Regions from separate parts of the Pseudomonas fragariae (ex Marin et al. 2024) genome, predicted to be linked through region 2. Evidence: predicted binding sites of a transcription regulator. Region 2 holds the regulator's gene; the other holds the start of a gene.
The links. Region 2 encodes sigma-54, which starts transcription at its own class of promoters, with help from an activator protein. Its sites were predicted from a motif close to ANTGGCATNNANNTTGCTNT; they were not measured.
Positions count from the first base shown of each region.

Region 1: the regulator sigma-54 is predicted to act here: its motif matches at 8,660-8,679, upstream of AC54XV_RS04595 (pilin).

Region 1 covers NZ_CM184369.1:1,022,201-1,032,654, reverse strand. The annotation lists gene AC54XV_RS04645 (cysteine protease StiP family protein) at 1-568, opposite strand, end outside; gene AC54XV_RS04640 (HAD family hydrolase) at 561-1,319, opposite strand; gene AC54XV_RS04635 (phosphoribosyltransferase domain-containing protein) at 1,312-2,445, opposite strand; gene AC54XV_RS04630 (trypsin-like peptidase domain-containing protein) at 2,512-3,651, opposite strand; gene AC54XV_RS04625 (ATP-grasp domain-containing protein) at 3,706-4,704, opposite strand; gene AC54XV_RS04620 (DUF1523 family protein) at 4,824-5,369, shown strand; gene AC54XV_RS04615 (PIN-like domain-containing protein) at 5,414-5,821, opposite strand; gene AC54XV_RS04610 (DUF433 domain-containing protein) at 5,818-6,510, opposite strand; gene gstA (glutathione transferase GstA) at 6,752-7,372, opposite strand; gene AC54XV_RS04600 (winged helix-turn-helix transcriptional regulator) at 7,527-7,919, shown strand; gene AC54XV_RS04595 (pilin) at 8,180-8,614, opposite strand; gene pilB (type IV-A pilus assembly ATPase PilB) at 8,841-10,454, shown strand, end outside.
Region 2 covers NZ_CM184369.1:5,030,143-5,040,596, forward strand. The annotation lists gene mlaD (outer membrane lipid asymmetry maintenance protein MlaD) at 1-265, opposite strand, end outside; gene mlaE (lipid asymmetry maintenance ABC transporter permease subunit MlaE) at 265-1,062, opposite strand; gene AC54XV_RS21770 (ATP-binding cassette domain-containing protein) at 1,062-1,871, opposite strand; gene AC54XV_RS21775 (KpsF/GutQ family sugar-phosphate isomerase) at 2,176-3,150, shown strand; gene AC54XV_RS21780 (KdsC family phosphatase) at 3,150-3,689, shown strand; gene lptC (LPS export ABC transporter periplasmic protein LptC) at 3,698-4,270, shown strand; gene lptA (lipopolysaccharide transport periplasmic protein LptA) at 4,257-4,805, shown strand; gene lptB (LPS export ABC transporter ATP-binding protein) at 4,806-5,531, shown strand; gene AC54XV_RS21800 (RNA polymerase factor sigma-54) at 5,714-7,207, shown strand; gene hpf (ribosome hibernation-promoting factor, HPF/YfiA family) at 7,283-7,591, shown strand; gene ptsN (PTS IIA-like nitrogen regulatory protein PtsN) at 7,602-8,066, shown strand; gene rapZ (RNase adapter RapZ) at 8,069-8,926, shown strand; gene AC54XV_RS21820 (HPr family phosphocarrier protein) at 8,942-9,214, shown strand; gene AC54XV_RS21825 (hypothetical protein) at 9,239-9,373, opposite strand; gene AC54XV_RS21830 (superoxide dismutase) at 9,401-10,012, opposite strand; gene AC54XV_RS21835 (DUF2753 family protein) at 10,014-10,454, opposite strand, start outside.

The sequences.
Region 1 (10,454 bases), 2.2 Mb from region 2:
GCACCACCAGCCGAGGTTGATCCGGAAAGCGCGTATCGCCCGCCAGACTGCGACGGATCTCACCCGATATCGCGCCCTTGCCGGTCCAGCCGTCGACGAACACGATGTTCTGCGCACCGTGGGCCTGAATGATGGCTTCAAGCGCCACCGTATCAATGCCGCGATCACGGACGATACTGATGCCGTAGTGGTGCGCTTCGCGACCCAGATCGATCAGCGCCCGCCGCAACAGCACACCCAGCGGCAGACCGGCGCGCACGAACGACACCAGAATGATTTCAGCACCTGCGCACTCGCGGGCGAGCGCCTGGGCCAGGACCTGTACATCGTCGGCCATGCGCGCGCCGTTCTGCTCGAGCGCCCGCTCATAGAGCGCCTTATGGGCAGCGCTGGGGGCCGACTCTTCGCTGATCATTTCCGAATAGTGCTTCTGTCGCGTCTGAATCAGGCGCTCCTTCTCCTCGACGCTGGTGGTCTGCAGCGCCACGCCGCGCAGCAGAAAGTGCACGTCGTCATGCAGGTAACTGCCGCTGCCGACCGTATCGAGCCCGTGAACGGGATCACTCATGCGCTGCTCCGACAAACATTTTCGCCAACTGACTGCGGGCAGGTGTCGCCCACCAGTGGCACTCGTCCATGAAACCCAGATCGGTAATGCTGTCGCCAAAACCGAGCACCGGGCGTTCGCCATTGATCGCCTTGTCGCGCCGCAGCCACTCCTGGACTGCGTAACGCTTTGCCAGCCCTTCGGGCAGGAAGGCCAGATTGTTGCCGTTGCCGTGAATATGCATACCGTCGAGCAAGCCCCGCGCCTGCACTTCGGCCAGTACTTTGCCGAGGATGCTGTCATCGCTCTCGTTGTGCTTGGTCACCACGTAATGGAACAGCTGCGCCTCTTCGACCACCCAGCCGCGCAGTGAAAACCCCAGCTCCTGACCGATCGCCAGTGTCGTCGCCGACAGCTCATGCAGGCGTGACTGGTAGCTGGCCAGGGTCCGTTTCATCTGCTCGTTCCAGTCATGATCCAGCCGCCCCATGACATCAAGCATCACGCCACCATGGGAGCAGATCGCACCTGAGGTGAACGGCAGTTTGACCCGGCTGTAGGCCTCGACACTGCGCGCCGTCACCGGCACCACGTCGGAATGCGCCAGCAGCCAGTGCGCGAACGACTTCTGCACGTTGGTCATGTAGCCGTTGGCTTTACCCGTGATGTCCAGGGTTGCGACGTGCTTTTCAATGCCAGCCGGGGTTTTGCGCGCGGTCTGGAACAGCGTGTCGTCCAGATCGACGAAGATCAGCGGGCGGTCGTTACTCATCGCAGATGACCTCGGCGTTCAGTGCTTCGATCAGCTCGGCAGGCACGGCCTGCCTTGGCGTTTCGGTACAGATCAGCACCCGGTCGAACTGCCCCGGCCGCACGTTGTAGAGGAAATTGGGGATGCCCAGGCCATAGTTGTCGGAGAACGACAGCGCATGGTCGATGGCATGGCCGAGTGCAATCGGTGAACGGCTGGTGGAACTGAAATGCACGTCGGCTCCGGCCTTCTCCAGACGCTCGGCGAGCAGGAACGGACGCCAGACGAATTCACTGGTGCCAACTACCAGAATGCGTTCGCCCTTTTTGACGGTGATGCCGGGTGCCAGCGTATCGGCCACCGAGAGCACACCCATGCGCCCCCAGTCGTTGGCCGTGACCAGCGGCCAGTCACCCATGGCGACGGTGCCGACTTCCGGCATCTCCGGCAGCGGCGCGCTTGCGTCTTCATCAAAGGAGTACGAGCCTTGCAGCAGCGAGACCTGCTCTGCCACTGCGCCCATCGAGGTACTGACCGCGCCCGCCGACCAGTCAGTGAGCACGCAGGTCACCACCCGCTCGAGCTTGCTCAACCCGGCATCGACCAGCGCCTGATGCAGATTGATGAAGGTCTTGCCCGTCGACGCCTCATCATCGACCAGCACCAGCGAACGCGCGCCGAGCATCATCTCGCGTAGCGTTGGATCAACGGGCAGGTGGATCAGATGAGCGCTGGCATGGCTGTGCTCTTCTTCAAAGCGGGCGAACAGTGCGCTGCCGGTCGGATGGCGGGTGCTGACCATGTACAAGGCATCCGCGCGCGTTGCGCTGTAGGCACGGTGTACGCCAGCGCCGAGTCCGACAGCCGTTTCGGCCATGCCGATGACCAGCACCGGACCGGGCAGATCTGCGGGGATCTTGTGCGCCAGGTCCTGAAAACTTTTCAGCATCACGCTCGGGCGCGCAGGGATGTGGCGTCCCAACACTCGGGACACGAAGAGAAACGCGCGCTTGGGGTTACGCCGCTCAGCGAAGCCGAACAGCGAATCCGGAGCGATGGTCGACGAATCGACGCTGACATCGAGGCGACCACGAAGCAGATCAGCACGAAGCTTTGTAGGGTTGGAAAAAGCTGCGCTGCTGTCCATCGATAAATTCCTGATTAACGGGGCCGCAGCCCCTGACGCCTGCGGATCAGGCAGGCAACACCGACTTCACTGGCGAGAGGCTTCAACGAGCCATAACGACGACTGAGCGGTGCGCGAGATTTCTGTGGTGGTGTACGACCTTTCCGGGCGGGCATGCGCAGCGTCGATGCGGCACGCCTGCAGAAAGGCCAGCAGCAATGCGGACTTCACGGCGAAGTTCATGTTTTGCCCGTCCGGTACGGTTGAGGTCACCATGCCAATCACCGCGCCACCGTTGTCGAATAACGGGCTGCCACTGGACCCCGGCTGTATCGGTGCCGTGAACTGAAACAGGCTGGCATCGTTGTGCAGGCCGAACAGACCGGAGATACCGCCCTGAGTCACCTGCAACCCGCCACCTGAAATGGATGCCAGTGGATAGCCCAAAACCGCTACGGTATCACCCGGCTCACAGCCCTGCCCGTCCCGGAATGTAACCGGAGACAACGGCGGCGCACCCTGCACGCGCAGCAGCGCGATGTCATTGCGACGGTCGATGACCACTGGCTCGGCCTTGTAACGGCCTTCAAGTGAAGTGATGTAGAACACGCCCATGTCTTCGATGACATGCGCACAGGTCATGACGTGCGCCGGGCCGACCACGAACGCCGTGCCGGTCGCCGACTCATGCCGAGGACCACCCGAGGATCCGCCAGACGGACGACGAGGATGGCGATCATCCACGTCCAGTCCGATCTTGCGCCCGAATGCCGACAGTCCATACGCCGAGCCTTCGCTCAGCGCGCGGAATTTCCATTGCTCATTGCGCTGGTAAAACTCGCCGATGATGATCGCCGCTTCGCCGTTATCGCGCAGGTCCAGGCGGTGCTCGATGTCGCTATCCACTTTGAGGTGCAGGCTGCCGATATCACGGATCGGCCCCATGGCCGCATAGACATAGACCATCAGCAGCACGCGATCACTGCCTGTCGGCAACCTGTCCAGCCTTAACGTGCAGCCAACGTCCTGAGGGCCGCCGCTCCACTCCATCCAGCCCTGCTCCTGATGCAGCAGCGCCGGATCACCCATCGGCTGGCGCTTGTCGTTGACCGCCAGCAAGGCGACCGCTGCGTACTCACCAAAAACCGAAGACTTACCGCTCTCCAGGTTCCAGGGGCAGTGGGCGTTAGCTAAAGCAGTGTTTGCACCTGGCGCAAGAAGCTTCATGCCCGATCCTCCCTGATAAGAGCGATTAGTGATAGCAAAAATCTATTATCACGATCAAACCGAGGCCCGTACAGCGACCGTGATGGCCTTGACGCGGATATCTTCCAGCCAATGTGTTTCCGGTTCTTTCAAGCCGAGACGCCGGGCCGCGAAAATACCCGGCAGGTTGATGCCGGTTTCACGGGTGTAGCCAATGCCCCCTGAATAACGCGGGTTGATCTCCAGCAAGCGCGGCTTGCCATCCGCGTCGTCGCGGGTCTGAACATTGATCAGCCCGTCGCAGGCAAAATGCTCCGCCGCACGTACCGCGAGCTGTACCGCTTCGCTGTCACGCTCGAAAGTCTGATTGAGCCCCACCTTGCGCCGCCCGACGAAAGCAACCGCCTTGCCGTGCTCGCAGACCATGTCTACCGAACACTCACTGCCCGGCATGTACGGCATGAGCAGCATGGCGGGAACATCATCAGCCTGACGATAAGCATTAAGGTACGCCTGAAAGGTCGTCTCACGCGCATCCGGGTTGGCGAAACAACGAAAGTCGTCAACGTCGGTCTTGAAGCGCCAAAAGCCGCGGCCGTAAATCCCGACCACCGGCTTGATGCACACCTCGCCAGACACCGCCAACGCATCGTAAGCCGCCTGCAACTCCTCGGCATTGCTGACGGCAATCCCCGGAATACACGCCAGCCCCGCCGCCTCGGCCGCCGCCGTGAAACGACTCTTGTCATCGACATCCATGAAGGTCTGCAGGGACGTTCCGCCGGTAACGAGGTCCAACCCCTCAGCGACAAAACGGTCACGCTGCGCTTCGTAGAAGCTGCCTATACGCCCGGCGACAATAATCTTGACGCCCAGCGAGCGAGCGGTGTGCAGCACCCAGTCGACACGTTCCTCGTTATCGACCGGCTCTTGCAGCGCCACATCGGCCTGCCCGGTGATTTCAGAACGTTGCTGGCGATGCGAAGCGATGATCTGCACCGACGCAGGCAGCGCATCGCGCGCGCCTATGATCACTTCACGCTGGCTGGATTGCCCTTCAAGGAACCAAATCATGTCAATCTCCAGGAGACAACGCCGTCAGCAACGGCCTTGTCGAATTTTGTAATAACTGTTTTGCTTCGAAATGTTCGGATTAGGGCAAAGTCACGCAATTTTAAACAGAGGACGCTGGTATGAAGTGGCTGAGAAGGTCGATTTGGCTTGTGGTATTCGTTGCACTGGGGATCGGCGCATTAAGCCTCTACTACGTCCTGCCGCGCCATGATGTCGTGATGATCACCGGCGTGGAAGTCAAAAGAATGGACGCCGACGGCGTCATTAACGCCGAAAACCCGGCAGACGGCCCGACCCGCGATGTGTACTTCATCAATACCGAAGACCCGGACAGCAAGAAAGTCGTGGTCTATCGCAACGAAGACACCGGCTGGAGCTTCCCGTGGTACTTCAAATTCGACTCCGCCGACATCCAGGCCAAAGCCCAAGGCTACTCACGTGATTCCCAGCAACTGGCTTTGATTCGCTACTACGGCTGGCGGATAACCATCCTGTCGATGTTTCCCAACGTGACCGAAGTTGAAGCGGTGACGAGTCGTGATCAGCCGTTTCCGATTTTTAACACGATCTTTTTTGTGGTGGTGGGGTTGCTGGTGGTGATGGTTGTGGTTGGGGTTAGGAGGAGGTTTAAAGGGCGGGCGCGGGTTGATGGGGTTGTGAGGTAACTTTCGTACTTTAGATACTGCGAAAAGCCCGGTCTATGATCGGGCTATAGATGGAGCTGCTGGAACTTGCGGGCGGTAGAAAACGCCCATGGCACACGAAAGGCTGCGCCGCCTTCGATTAACAAAGCCTGCTCGGTAATTGAAGGCCACCACTTGACCAGGTTTTCTGCCTTGTTCCAGTAGGTCATTTTCCCCCATTGCCTGGCAAGACAGAAAATGGGCATCCCACACTCCCGGAATGCCCGACGCTCAGCGTCTCCCTTGGAAAACTTGTCCTGAGACACGACCGCCCAACCGCCCTCTTTTTTGAGATGGGTCACCCATTCAATATCAGCGGAGTTGGCAGGGAATCTTTCACGCAGCGATACCACTGAGTGACCTTCACTCTTGGTCAGCTCATTGAGCGCTCTGGCGATGGCGGGCGGCAGGTTGTTATCGATCAAAAAATTCAAGCCGCGATCCTGTGCTCAAAATTAACTGCGGCTTCCACTGCCGCAGGCGGAATCTCATAGAGTAAAGCCACACGTTTCGCGTTCTGACCTTCAGCCAGATAAGAATGATAGATCGCTGCTGTGTCGATCCCCGTTGTTGCCAACACCGGTTTGCCAAAATTCCTTGCCGGGTCCAAAACGACTGCCTTGCTTCGCTTGACCGGATACCAGCGCTTTGCCGACTCTTCACCTGCGTAATCAATGCCCTCATATAGGAAAGGTGTAATGACCTGTTTAAAGGCATATTGCCGCTTCACCAGATCCAGCAGAGCCTCATCACCCGTCTCATCCAGAACCGTTGCAAAAATATCTCGTCCGTCAGTCTGAAAACGTCTGCACGTAAACGGGTAGCGCTGACCGAACATTTCTCTGGCTTGTAACGAGGCGCTGCGGATCGCTTGCAAGCTGACGCCGTGCTGGCGAAATGCGTGAACAAAACGAATTTCCAGCAGATCGTGGAAGCCGAGCAGCTTGTCGTTCAGAAATGCGACCTCTGGCGTCCAGAGGCCGGGGTGATCTACACCTGCCGCGCTATAGCCGAACATCCATCTGCGAATGTCTTTCGCCGGAATGCCAGTGTATGAGGACGCTTCTGCTGGGGTGTATAGGCCCACACCGAGGAGGCGACTGGGTAATGCGGTGGTGTTCATAGCCCCTCTCTTCTCATGTGTGGAGTAATCAGGTGGGTAATTCTGGGCTTGATTCGGATATCAATCAACGAACGTTTTGGTAACCGAAGCGGATCAGGAAGTGACCTAATGCAAAAGCTGAAATGTCCTACAATGCCATCGCATAACACCAAGCAATCGAATCAAAGCGCCCCCAACGAAGCACATCCGCCGGGGGCGTTATCGTTTCAACAGGTGAGTCTAACCTGAGTCTCTAGCAGGCTCAGGCCTTGTTGAACAGTTCGGGCAAACCTTCCGCTTTCAGTACAGCCTTGACGGATGGACGTGCTTCGACTCGGGCCATGAACGCTTGCAAAGCAGGTTGCGCTTCCAGCGAAATGCCAAAATTGACAGACCAGCGTGTTACCGCGAACAGGTAGGTGTCAGCAACGCTGAAATCGTTACCCAGAAGGTAATCACGACCATCCGTCAGCAGGCCATTCAGGTAGGTTTGTCGAGCGATGACCGGACGCTGAGCGTCGGTGGCATCAGCCCCCTTCGCCAGATAGAAAAGCGGTGTCCAGGCCTTGTGATACTCAGCAGCCAGATAATTGAGTATCTCCTGCAGCCGTGCACGCTCCAGCGTGCCGTTGGCTGGCACCAGCGCTGGTACGAAGTGGTCACCCAGATATTGCAGCACGGCAGCGCCTTCAGTCAGAACAGCACCGTCATCCAACCCCAGCGCAGGAACAGCACCTTTGGGGTTGATCGCGTAATAGTCATCGCCGGATTCAAGCGTGTGCTGCCGCAGATTAACCTTGACCAATTCGTGAGCGACACCCGCTTCGTGCAACACGATATGAGCGGCAAGCGAGCAGGATCCGGGAGAGTAGTAGAACTTCATAGGTGATTGTTCCGGTGGTTGAGAATGACCAGATCCTAGCACCCAGATAACTTTTGTATAGCTGGTAACTTAAGGTTACTCTCATTCTCCGGTTACCATTCTGTAACATGGTTACGCGCTGGAAACTCGCGACTCGACAAAGGAACAACCCACCATGTCCCTGAAAATGCGCAAAAGCAAAGTCAACCATCCCGTCCCGGAATGCGCGGTGGCGGCGTGCATGTGGCTGCTGGGCGGAGTGTGGACTCCAAATCTACTGTGGAGTTTGAGTGCCGGTCCTCGACGATTTGGCGAACTGCGCGTTGATATTCCCGGCATTTCGGCAAAGATGCTGTCGGTACGGCTTAAGGAAATGGAGGAGAAAGGTGTGGTTGTTCGGACGGTGCTGGCGACTTCGCCGCCTTCTGCGGAGTACAGTCTTTCGGAGTTGGGGCTGGAGTTGCTGCCTGCGATTGAGGCGATTGCGGAGATTGGGTATAAACTTAGGTTGGAGCGGAGGAATGAAATGGTTGAATTGGCAGGTGGTAAACCACAGTTGAAACAGTGACTGGCCTTAGTGTGACGTCAGCATCAAGAAGACCATCATACTAGCTGAAAACGCCAATAGCGAAACTAAGATACCGCGAAGAGCCAATTACAACAACCAACACCACTTCAGAACCTTTATCACCAAGTAAGATCTGGTAAGTTATCGTGGATACTTATAGCAAGACATGGCATTTAAAAATTCATAGCGTGTGGCACGCAAAGAATAGCCCAGCCTACGGCTAGGCTATTCCATACCCCTGACAAAAGGGGATTTAACCATTAAGTTTTAGGAAGGTAGGCGGCTGTAACCGTACCACCAACACTCCATGTGCACTGAGCACTTGTAACACATATCATTGAATATACCACGGTTTTTGCGTCTACGTCAGCGCTACCGGTAGCTTGCATCACAACTGTAACAGTCCCCTGCGTTGCTGACGTACCAACAGCAGTAACAGAAGCAACATACTTACTAGTTATGCTAGCAGCAGCCGGCAAACCTAAAGATGCATTTGTTGTTGCAGCCGATAGACTACCGTCATTGAAAGCCAGCGCAAGTGCTTGCTGCGCCGGAGCAGAAATTGCAGAGGCCTCAGAAACCTTAGCTTTCAATGTGTAGGTATTGTATGAAGGGATTGCGACGGCAGCCAGAATGCCGATGATCGCAACTACGATCATGAGTTCGATTAACGTAAAACCTTTTTGTGCTTTCATTATTACTTCTCCGAGGCGTCAATTATGTGGTGCCTTGAAAACGAGCAAGCATAGGTCGTGCCAACAATACCACCACCCTGATCGCAGCAAAAATATGCGAAATACACGACTACAGAAGGCTCAGAAATTCGTAGAAACTGACAATTTTCGTCACATGTCTCTCTGCCATTTGGCAGCACCGCCCGACTGCGCTATAACCCACCCATTGTCCGTGTCTGGTGGTTTTATGACTGATGCTGTCCTCACTGGCCTGGCCAAACAATTGGTCCTAGCCGAGCTACTTACTGAACCTGTTGCGCAGCAAGCGTATCAGCAGGCGCGCCGCGACAAGATTTCGTTGGTGAGCTATCTGGTTCAGCACAAACTGGTCAAAAGCCTGACGCTGGCAGAATTGGCCTCCGATCAATTCGGCGTGCCGTTCATGGACCTCGCCAGCTTGGACAAGGAAAGCCTGCCTAAAGGCCTGGTGAGTGAAAAGCTGGTTCGACAGCATCACGCCCTGCCGCTGTGGCGACGCGGTAATAAGCTATTTATCGGGATTTCCGACCCTACGAATCATCAGGCAGTCACTGATATTCAGTTCAGCACTGGCCTGAACACCGAAGCGATTCTGGTAGAAGATGACAAGCTGACCACTGCAATAGATCGCTTTTTTGACAGTGATACCGGTCTAGGCAATCTGGAAGATGTCGATCTGGGCCTGGACATCGAGCCCGCGGATGGCAAGGAGACCTCGCTCGCTGCGCAGAACGACGCGGATGACGCTCCAGTGGTACGTTTCGTCAACAAAATGCTTATGGATGCCATCCGATTAGGATCATCCGACTTGCACTTTGAGCCCTACGAAAAGATCTTCCGCGTACGTTTGCGTACCGATGGCATCCTGCACGAAGTCGCCAGACCGCCGATTCATTTGGCAAACCGTATTGCTGCGCGTCTGAAGGTCATGGCCAGCCTCGATATTTCGGAACGACGCAAACCGCAGGACGGAAGGGTAAAGTTGCGGGTGTCGAAAACAAAGGCCATCGATTTTCGTATGAATACCCTGCCCACATTGTGGGGCGAGAAGATCGTGATGCGGATCCTCGACCCGACCAGCGCACAGATGGGCATCGATGCTCTGGGCTACGAGCCAGAACAAAAGGCGTTGTATCTGGAAGCGTTGAAGCAGCCGCAAGGTATGATTCTTGTGACCGGCCCGACAGGCTCCGGCAAGACAGTGTCGCTGTATACCGGCCTGAATATTCTTAATACCGTGGACATCAACATATCCACAGCCGAAGACCCGGTAGAGATCAACCTGGAAGGTATCAATCAGGTCAACGTCAACCCGCGCCAAGGGCTGGACTTTTCTCAGGCATTGCGCGCGTTCCTGCGTCAAGATCCCGACGTAATCATGGTCGGCGAGATTCGCGACCTGGAAACCGCCGAAATCGCTATTAAGGCGTCGCAAACCGGCCACATGGTGCTTTCAACGCTGCACACCAACAGCGCAGCAGAAACATTGACTCGACTGCATCATATGGGCGTTGCAGCGTTCAACATTGCCACCGCAATAAACCTGATTATTGCGCAGCGACTGGCGCGCAAGCTGTGTAGCCACTGCAAGAAAGAGCTCGATATTCCTCGCGAGACATTGATTAAAGAAGGCTTTCCAGAGGCGAAGATCGGTACGTTCAAGATCTATGGGCCGATGGGCTGCGAGCATTGCAATGGTGGTTATAGAGGCCGAGTCGGCATTTATGAGGTGGTCAAGAAAACAGCGGAGCTGGAGCGCATTATCATGGAAGAAGGTAACTCACTTGAGATTTCCAGGCAGATGCGCAAGGACGGCTTCAAT
Region 2 (10,454 bases):
TCTTCTGAATCTCCAGCGTGACGCGACCGGTGAAGGTATCGCGATCCAGATCGATCGCCGTCACCTTGCCGATCGTGACGCCAGCCATGCTTACCTTGGCTCTGACAGTCAAACCGGCGATATTGTCGAAGTAGGCATAAAGTTTATAGGTGTCGGTGCTCGCGCTTGTGCTCAGACCACTGACTCGCAGGGCCAGCAGGAGCAGAGCCAGTATCCCCGCCAGCAGGAACAGACCGACTCCGGTTTCGATGGCACGGTTTTGCATCAGAAATCTCCAAACATCAAAGCGGTCAAAATAAAGTCCAGTCCCAGCACGGCCAACGAGGCGTAAACGACGGTTCTGGTCGTCGCGCGACTGATCCCCTCGGAAGTAGGCTCGCAATCGTAACCCTGGAAAACGGCAATCCATGTCACCACGAAGGCAAATACGACGCTTTTGATCACCCCATTGAGCACATCGTTCGTGAAAGAAACGCTGTTCTGCATGTTCGACCAGAAAGAACCGTCATAGACTCCCAGCCAATCGATCGCCACCCAGGAAGCGCCCCAGATACCGACCACGCTGAAGATCATCGCCAGAATCGGCAGCGAGATGAACCCGGCCCACAGACGCGGCGCCACGATGTACTTGAGCGGATCGACACCGATCATTTCAAGGCTCGACAGCTGCTCGGTGGACTTCATGTTGCCGATCTCGGCGGTCAACGCAGAGCCTGCACGACCGGCGAACAGCAAAGCCGTCACCACAGGGCCGAGTTCACGCAACAGCGTCAGGGCAACCATCTGGCCGACCGCCTGCTCCGAACCGTATTTGGTCAGGATGCTGAAGCCCTGCAGCGCCAGCACCATGCCGATGAACATGCCGGACACCACAATGATGACCAGCGACATGACGCCAACCGAATACAGCTGCCTGACCAGCAGTTGGAAACTGCTGCCCGCACCGCCACGACCGAGCAAGGCATGCACCAGAAACAGACCGGAACGCCCCAGAACAGTAACAATATCAATGGCCGAGCGCCCCAGCAGGCGAACCCGGTCCATGAGTGACTTATTGCGCATCAGCGCTTCCCCAATAGATCTTCGCGAAAATCCGGCGCCGGATAGTGGAACGGTACAGGGCCGTCCGGTTCGCCGGTCATGAATTGACGAATACGTGGATTGTCCGAGGACATCAGTTCCTGAGGCGTACCCTGCCCCAGCACCTGCCCGTCGCCGACAACATAGAGATAGTCGGCAATGCTCGCCGTCTCGCTGAGGTCATGGGACACCACGATACTGGTGATACCCAGCGCGTCGTTGAGCAGGCGGATCAGACGCACCAGCACCCCCATCGCAATCGGGTCCTGCCCGACGAAGGGCTCGTCATACATGAGAATCTGCGGATCGAGAGCGATTGCGCGCGCGAGCGCGACACGACGCTTCATGCCGCCCGACAATTCGTCCGGCATCAGTTCCACCGCACCGCGCAGGCCCACGGCCTGAAGCTTGAGCAGAACGATGTCGCGGATCATTTCTTCCGGCAGCTCGGTATGCACGCGCAGGGGAAAGGCGACGTTTTCGAAAACATCCAGATCGGTAAACAGCGCACCGCTCTGAAACAAAACGCCCATCTGCTTGCGGGCATCGAACAGATCACTGCGCGATAGCTCAGGCAGATTCTGGCCATTGACCCACACCTGCCCTTCGCTCGGGCGCAACTGGGCACCCATCAGGCGCAGCAGGGTCGTCTTGCCGCAGCCTGACGGCCCCATGATCCCGGTGACCTTGCCGCGCGGAATACGAATATCAACGTTATTGAAAATGCTGCGCGCACCGCGTTTGAAAGACACACCTTTCAACTCGACCGCATAGGCGTCATCAGGACTCATCTAAACTCCTTGCGATACAGCTTCCACCCCGAGCCGCCGGTTTTTGAACACCGACAGGCTGCCCAGGCGTGCCGAACAGGCCGCGAACTATATCACCGCAGCCACCCGCCCCCAAGAAGAGAACCGAGCGGTTCAGGTATTCGCTGAATTATTCTGTACCACAATGTTATGGCCACAGGCTTGAATACAGACCCGCAGGTGCGTAGGAAATTCGTTTAAAAACAACACAACGACGATCAGACGTGAGGGAATCGTTCATTACCGCTATAATCGCCGCCTTTCAGCAGGCTGACCCTCTCCAGACATGAACCAATCCAGTGACCTGATCCAATCGGCGCAACGCACCATTCGCCTTGAGATAGAAGCCATACAAGGCTTGCTTGAACGTCTTGACGGCGATTTCGTGCGCGCGTGCGAAATGATCCTCGCCAGCAAAGGGCGTGTGGTCGTGGTCGGCATGGGCAAGTCCGGACACATCGGCAACAAGATCGCCGCCACGCTGGCGAGCACCGGCACCACCTCGTTTTTCGTGCATCCGGCCGAAGCCAGCCATGGCGACATGGGCATGATCACCCGTGATGACATCATCCTGGCCCTGTCGAACTCCGGCAGCACCAACGAAATCGTCACCCTGCTGCCACTGATCAAGCGCCTGGGCATAAAGATGATCAGCCTGACCGGCGACCCCGAGTCCATTCTGGCCAAGGCTGCCGACATCAACCTCAACGCGCATGTCGTGCATGAGGCCTGCCCGCTCAACCTGGCACCGACGTCCTCGACAACCGCCGCACTGGTCATGGGCGACGCCCTCGCCGTGGCGCTGCTCGACGCGCGCGGTTTCACTGCCGAAGATTTCGCATTCTCCCATCCGGGCGGCGCACTGGGTCGCCGCCTGCTGCTCAAGGTCGAGAATGTGATGCACTCCGGCGAATCACTGCCCAGCGTGCAACGTGGCACCCTGTTGCGCGACGCACTGCTTGAAATGACTCGTAAAGGTTTGGGCATGACGGCCATCGTCGAAGCCGACGGCACACTGGCCGGCATCTTCACGGACGGTGACTTGCGCCGGACACTGGACCGCCCCGTCGATATCCGCCAGACCATCATCGACGAGGTCATGACGCTTCATGGCAAGACCGCCCATGCCGAGATGCTCGCCGCCGAGGCGCTGAAAATCATGGAGGACAACAAAATCAGTGCGCTTGTTGTCGTAGACCAGAACGACCGGCCGGTTGGCGCATTCAACCTGCAGGATCTCCTGCGCGCAGGCGTCATGTAATGGAAACCGAAATAATGACCCAGGATCTCATGCAACGCGGCAAGGCCATCAAGCTGGCAGTCTTCGATGTCGATGGCGTGCTGACCGATGGCCGCCTTTACTTCATGGAAGACGGCAGCGAGATCAAGACATTCAATACTCTCGACGGCCAGGGCATTAAAATGCTGATAGCCTCGGGCGTCACCACGGCGATCATCAGTGGCCGCAAGACCGCGATAGTCGAGCGCCGGGCAAAGAGCCTGGGCATTGAACACCTGTTTCAGGGACGTGAAGACAAACTGGTGGTACTGGACAAGTTGCTGGCAGAACTCAACCTGAGTTACGAACAGGTCGCCTATCTGGGTGATGATCTGCCAGACTTGCCCGTCATCAGACGCGTCGGTCTGGGCATGGCAGTGGCCAATGCTGCCGGCTTTGTACGCGAGCACGCACACGGGATAACCAGGGCGCGAGGCGGCGAAGGTGCAGCGCGCGAATTCTGCGAACTGATTCTGAGTGCGCAAGGCAACCTTGAAGCGGCTCACTCCGCCTATTTATAGAAGCCATTATGTTCACTAAAAAAATTCGCAAGTTCCTGCTTCTCGGGGTACTGGCGCTGCTGCTGGCAGCGGTCGGTTACTGGAACATCAGCCCGGAAAGCTTCATGGACCAGCCTGATGCGTCGCTTGACGACACGGCGATCGACTACTATGCGATCAATACTCGCAGCGTGCAGTACCTGCCAGACGGCACACTTCAGTACGACATGACCTCCGACAAGGTCGAGCATGTGAAGGCCACAGATGTGAGCCTGCTGACGACACCCAATCTGAACATGTACCGCGGCGGAGCATTTCCGTGGCACGTGCAAAGCAAACGAGGTGAAGTTTCGTCCGACGGCGATCAGGTCGAGCTGATGGATTCCGTTCGTGTTGAACGCACCGATGAAAAACAGCGCACGACCATTATTACCAGCAGCCGCATGACCGTATTTCCTCAGAAGGAATATGCGCAGACCGACCAAGACGTTAGAATCGACGGCGCGGGCGGTGTCACTACGGCCAAGGGAATGAAAGCGTATTTGAAAGACAGCAGGATGGACCTGCTGTCCAACGTAAGAGGACAGTATGAGGCTCGTTAAAACTCTTCCTTTATTGCTCGGCCTGGGCGCAGCACTGGGAAGCGCGAGCGCCTGGTCCCTGCCAACCGACCGAGATCAGCCTATCCACATCCAGTCTGACGATGCTCAGCTCGATGACAAGAAAGGCGTGGCGACTTACAAGGGCAATGTCATCATCACTCAGGGCTCGATGAAAATCACGGGCAACACCGTGACGATCACGCGTAATGCCCAGGGCGAAGTCGACGTATTTACCTCCGTCGGCAACCTGGCCTACTACGAGCAGAAGCCTGCCGTGGACAAGCCGATCGTGCAGGCCTATGCCGTCACCATCCAGTATTACGCCGGCCAGGACCGTATCGTCCTGATCGACAAGGCCAAGGTCATCAATGACGGCAACACCTCGGAAGGCGAGAAAATCGTCTACGACACGGTCAGACAGGTCGTCAGTGCCGGTCGGGCCAATGGCGGCGCCAAGGTGACCACGCCACGTCCGCGTATCGACATGGTCATCCAGCCGAAAAAGAAAACCGATCAACCTCAGAAGGCCCAGTAAATGGCGACGCTCAAAGCCCAGCATCTGGCTAAAAGCTACAAAAGCCGGCAGGTCGTGCGCGATGTGAGCATCTCCATCGACAGCGGCCAGATCGTCGGCCTGCTGGGCCCGAACGGCGCCGGCAAGACCACCTGCTTCTACATGATCGTGGGTCTGGTCCAGGCTGATCAGGGGCGCGTGCTGATTGACGATCTGGATGTCAGCCATCAACCCATGCACGGTCGCGCCCGCGCAGGCATCGGCTACTTGCCTCAGGAAGCCTCGATCTTCCGCAAGCTGTCGGTGTCCGACAACATCATGGCGATTCTCGAGACCCGCAAGGAGCTCGATGCCGGTGCTCGCCGCAAGGAGCTGGAAAGCCTCCTGCAGGAGTTCCACATCACCCATATCCGTGACAACCTGGGCATGAGCCTGTCGGGTGGTGAACGTCGCCGTGTGGAAATCGCCCGGGCTCTGGCCACCGCGCCTAAATTCATCCTGCTGGATGAACCGTTTGCAGGTGTCGACCCTATTTCGGTAGGCGACATCAAGCAGATCATTCACCATCTCAAGGCCAAGGGTATCGGTGTACTGATCACTGACCACAACGTCCGGGAAACGCTGGATATCTGCGAAACAGCCTACATCGTCAACGATGGACAGCTGATTGCGGAAGGCGATTCGGAGACCATTCTGGCGAATCAGCTGGTGAAAGAGGTCTACCTCGGCCACGAGTTCCGCCTTTAATCGACTGCCCTTTGCGCTTCGCAGCCGATTGATGCCTACGCAGTGTATTGACAACATTTTATTTGTCATATCACTCTAGGCAAACGCACAGGTTTCAGGCATATAATTTGCTTAAGTTGGCGCCACGGCGCCTGTAGTAGATGGCGCATGCGCGCCGGCGAATAAGGTGTTTAGCCCCTGCCATGAAACCATCGCTAGTCTTGAGAATGGGCCAGCAGCTGACGATGACACCGCAGCTGCAACAGGCAATCCGCTTACTTCAGCTTTCCACTCTGGATCTCCAGCAGGAGATCCAGGAGGCGCTGGAGTCAAACCCTATGCTGGAGCGGCAGGAAGAAGGCGACGACTTCGACCATTCCGACCCGCTTGCCGACAACATCGAACAAAAGCCCAACCCCGACGTTCAGGAACCGACCTATCAGGAATCCGCGCCTACCGTGGACAACCTTGAAGAAGGTGAATGGAACGAACGCATTCCCAACGAGCTGCCCGTCGATACCGCATGGGAAGACATCTACCAGACCAGCGCCAGCAGCCTGCCAAGCAACGATGACGACGAGTGGGACTTCACCACGCGCACCTCTGTGGGCGAAAGCCTGCAAAGCCACCTGCTGTGGCAACTGAATGTCGCGCCGATGTCCGACAAGGACCGTCTGGTAGCGGTTACGCTGATCGACTGCATCAACAACCAGGGTTATCTCGACGAGACGCTCGATGAGATTCTCGAGTCCTTCGACCCCGAACTGGACATCGAGCTCGACGAGATCGAAGCCGTACTGCACCGCATCCAGCAGTTTGAACCTGCCGGCATCGGCGCTCGCAACCTGAGCGAATGCCTGCTGCTGCAACTGCGCCAGCTGCCAGCAAAAACACCCTGGCTGACAGAAGCACAACGCCTGGTCAGCGACTACATCGACCTGCTCGGAAGCCGCGACTACGGCCAGCTGATGCGACGCATGAAGCTCAAGGAAGACGAGCTGCGTCAGGTCATCGAACTGGTGCAGAGCCTCAACCCGCGTCCAGGCTCGCAGATCGAATCCACAGAAGCCGAATACGTCATTCCGGATGTGATCGTGCGCAAGGACAATGAACGCTGGCTGGTCGAACTCAATCAGGAGTCGGTGCCGCGCCTGCGCGTCAATCCGCAATACGCGGGCTTCGTACGGCGCGCCGATACCAGCGCAGACAACACCTTCATGCGCAATCAGTTGCAGGAAGCGCGCTGGTTCATCAAGAGCCTGCAAAGCCGCAACGAAACGTTGATGAAGGTCGCCACGCAAATCGTCGAACATCAGCGCGGCTTTCTCGAGTACGGTGACGAGGCCATGAAGCCGCTCGTCCTGCACGACATCGCCGAGGCAGTGGGCATGCACGAGTCGACCATCTCGCGCGTAACCACCCAGAAATTCATGCACACCCCACGCGGCATTTACGAGCTGAAATACTTCTTCTCAAGCCATGTGAGCACCTCCGAGGGCGGTGAATGCTCGTCCACGGCAATTCGCGCAATCATCAAAAAACTGGTTGCGGCGGAAAATCAGAAAAAGCCGTTGAGTGATAGCAAGATCGCTGGTTTACTGGAGGCACAAGGCATTCAAGTAGCCCGTCGCACAGTCGCCAAGTACCGTGAGTCTCTCGGGATCGCCCCTTCCAGTGAGCGTAAGCGGCTGATGTGATGCAGGCCGAGCCACAGCGTCCCAGAGGCATGCGCCATGCCTGCCTCTTTATGCACTGGCAAAGGAGAAAGCTGTATGCAAGTCAACATCAGTGGACACCAACTGGAAGTGACCAAACCCCTTCGTGAATACGTTGAGCTCAAGCTCAAGAAGCTCGAGGGGCATTTTGACAAGATTACCAACGTGCAGGTCACGATGACGGTCGAAAAGCTCAAGCAGAAGATCGAAGCCACGTTGCACATCCATGGTGGAGAGGTCGTTGCCAATGCTGAACATGATGACATGTATGCTGCCATCGACCTGCTCACTGACAAGCTAGACCGACAATTGCTCAAGCATAAGGAAAAGCAGCAAAGCATCCTCAAAGGTGCGGCCGCTCGCTAACGCCCATTTAATGATCCGAATCGAAAATATCCTGACCCCCGGCCGCTCCCTTGTGAACGTGCCGGGCGGCAGTAAAAAGCGTGTACTCGAAGAAATTGCCAACCTGATCGGCCGTGAAGTGCCGGGCATGGTGTCGGACACAGTATTCGCAAGTCTCGTCGCCCGGGAAAAACTGGGCTCGACCGGTTTTGGCAACGGTATTGCCATCCCCCACTGCCGCCTCGCTGACTGCAGCGAGCCTGTCAGTGCAGTGATTCACCTCTCCACCCCTGTGGATTTCGACGCCATCGATGGTGCGCCGGTCGACCTGCTGTTCGTCTTGCTGGTCCCGCAAGCTGCCACCGATGAACACCTGGAGCTGCTGCGCCAGATCGCCAGCATGCTCGACGACAAAGATGTGCGTAAGCGCCTGCGCAGTGCCGAAAGCGCTGAGGCGCTTTATCAAGTGGTGCTGGACGTGCAGAACGGAAACTGACCATGCGCATGATCATCGTCAGCGGTCGCTCCGGCTCAGGCAAGAGTACGGCGCTCGATGTGCTGGAAGACAACGGCTTTTACTGTGTCGATAACCTGCCGGCCGGCCTGTTGCCGGAGCTGGCCGAACGCGCGCTGATCAACACCGAACTCGCCGAACCCTTGCTGGCGGTTTCGATAGATGCCCGCAATCTGCCCAGCCACCTGACCCGTTTTCCGCAGATGCTGGATGAAGTACGCTCGCGCAATATTCAGTGCGACGTGCTGTATCTGGATGCAGACGAAGCCACCCTGCTCAAGCGCTTCTCGGAAACCCGGCGCCGCCACCCGCTGAGCACGGCAGATCGTTCGCTGGCCGAAGCGATACGTGATGAAACCGCACTGCTTGGCCCGATCATCGATCTGGCCGACCTGAAGATCAACACCACCCACCTGAATCTCTATCAGTTGCGCGACGCGCTCAAGCTTCGTCTGCTGAACAAGCCCGAGCCAGGCACTGCATTTCTGATCGAGTCCTTTGGTTTCAAGCGCGGCATGCCTGTCGATGCAGACCTGGTATTCGATGTGCGCTGCCTGCCCAATCCGTACTGGAAGCCAGAACTGCGCGACCACTCGGGGCTTGAACAACCCGTTATCGACTACCTGTCGGTGCAGCCTGACGTCGAAGAAATGTTTCAGGACATCTTCGCTTACCTGAACAAATGGCTACCCCGGTTTGCAGCCAGTAACCGTTCTTACGTTACCATTGCCATCGGCTGTACCGGCGGACACCATCGTTCGGTCTACCTGACCGAGCGGCTTGGTCAGGTCTTGCAACAATCACTCAAGAACGTTCAGGTCCGCCACCGCGACCTCAGCTGAAGGATTTTCACTGCGATGCCCGCTCGTCAAATCACCATCATCAACAAACTGGGCCTGCACGCCCGCGCTGCCGCCAAATTCGTCGGGGTCGCAGGCAAGTTTCCCTGCAAGATCAGGGTCGGCCGCACTCCGGAGAGCATGGTCGACGGTAAAAGCATCATGGCCGTGATGATGCTGGCTGCCGGCAAGGGCACCGAGATCCACCTGCACACCGAAGGCGAATTCGAACAGGAAGCGCTTGATGGCCTGATCGAGCTGATCGACAACCGGTTTGATGAGGGCGAATAAGCCCTCGTACAAACGCGGTATCCGTCACCACCAGCCTTGCACGCGCATCCAGCTCAGCCCGTGGGCAATCAGTAGCGCCATACCCGCCAACAGCAGCACGCTCCCGACTGCCAGACGAAATAACCGCACATTGCTGAGCGTGAGGAATCCGGAGCGCATACGCCGCCTTGGGTCCGGCTGCCAGGCTCAGGCCAGAGCGGCCTGATAACGGCGGGACACCTCATCCCAATTGATCACGTTGTAGAACGCATTGATGTATTCGGGACGACGGTTCTGATAGCGCAGGTAGTAAGCGTGCTCCCACACGTCCAGCCCCAGAATCGGCGTATTGCCGTTCATCAGCGGGCTGTCCTGGTTACCACTGCTTTCCACCACCAGCTTTTTGTCAGGCGTGACGCTCAGCCATGCCCAGCCACTGCCGAAACGGGTCAATGCGGCCTTGGTGAATGCCTCCTTGAAGCTTTCGTAGCCACCCAGTTGCTCATTGATGGCAGACCCGACAGCGCCCGTGGGCAAGCCGCCGCCGCCCGGCACCATGACTTCCCAGAACAACGAGTGATTGGCATGGCCGCCACCCTGATTGATCACCGCTGGACGGAGGTTTTCAGGCAACTGCTGGACACTGGCCACCAGCTTCTCCACCGACCAGTCGGCGAACTCCGTCCCTTCGACCGCGGCATTGAGGTTATTGATGTACGTCTGGTGATGCTTGGTGTAGTGGATTTCCATGGTTTGCGCATCGATATGTGGTTCAAGGGCATCGTATGCGTAAGGCAGTGCAGGCAAGGTGTATGGCATTTCAATGTGCTCCGTAGAAAAGTCCGGAAGGGCTTGCCGAATGGCGCTGTAGCGATGAACGGGTGTGCTCGCTGCCGCTGTTCAGCAACCGATGAGTGCGCGGGTATTCGCCGTGTTCGCTGATGAAACTCAGCAGCTCGGCGTATGTTTTGCTGCTGTGGCGCAAGGCTGCCTCGCGTAACGCGGGCGGGAGGCGTTGATTCTGCATGGTCTGCAACAGGTGCTGGTGGATGGCACACAGGTACTCGGCGCTCTCCTCCGGCTGGCCCAGACTCAGGTGCAGATCCGCCAGGTTATGGTGAGAAATCACACAGGCCGCGACCGCTTCATCGACATCCGCCCAGCGCTCGAACAAGACCTGCGCCAACGCCAGCGCCTGAAGGTACAACTCGCGAGCTTCGACCCAATCGCCAAGATTGAAACAGCGATTGGCCAGCTCGAT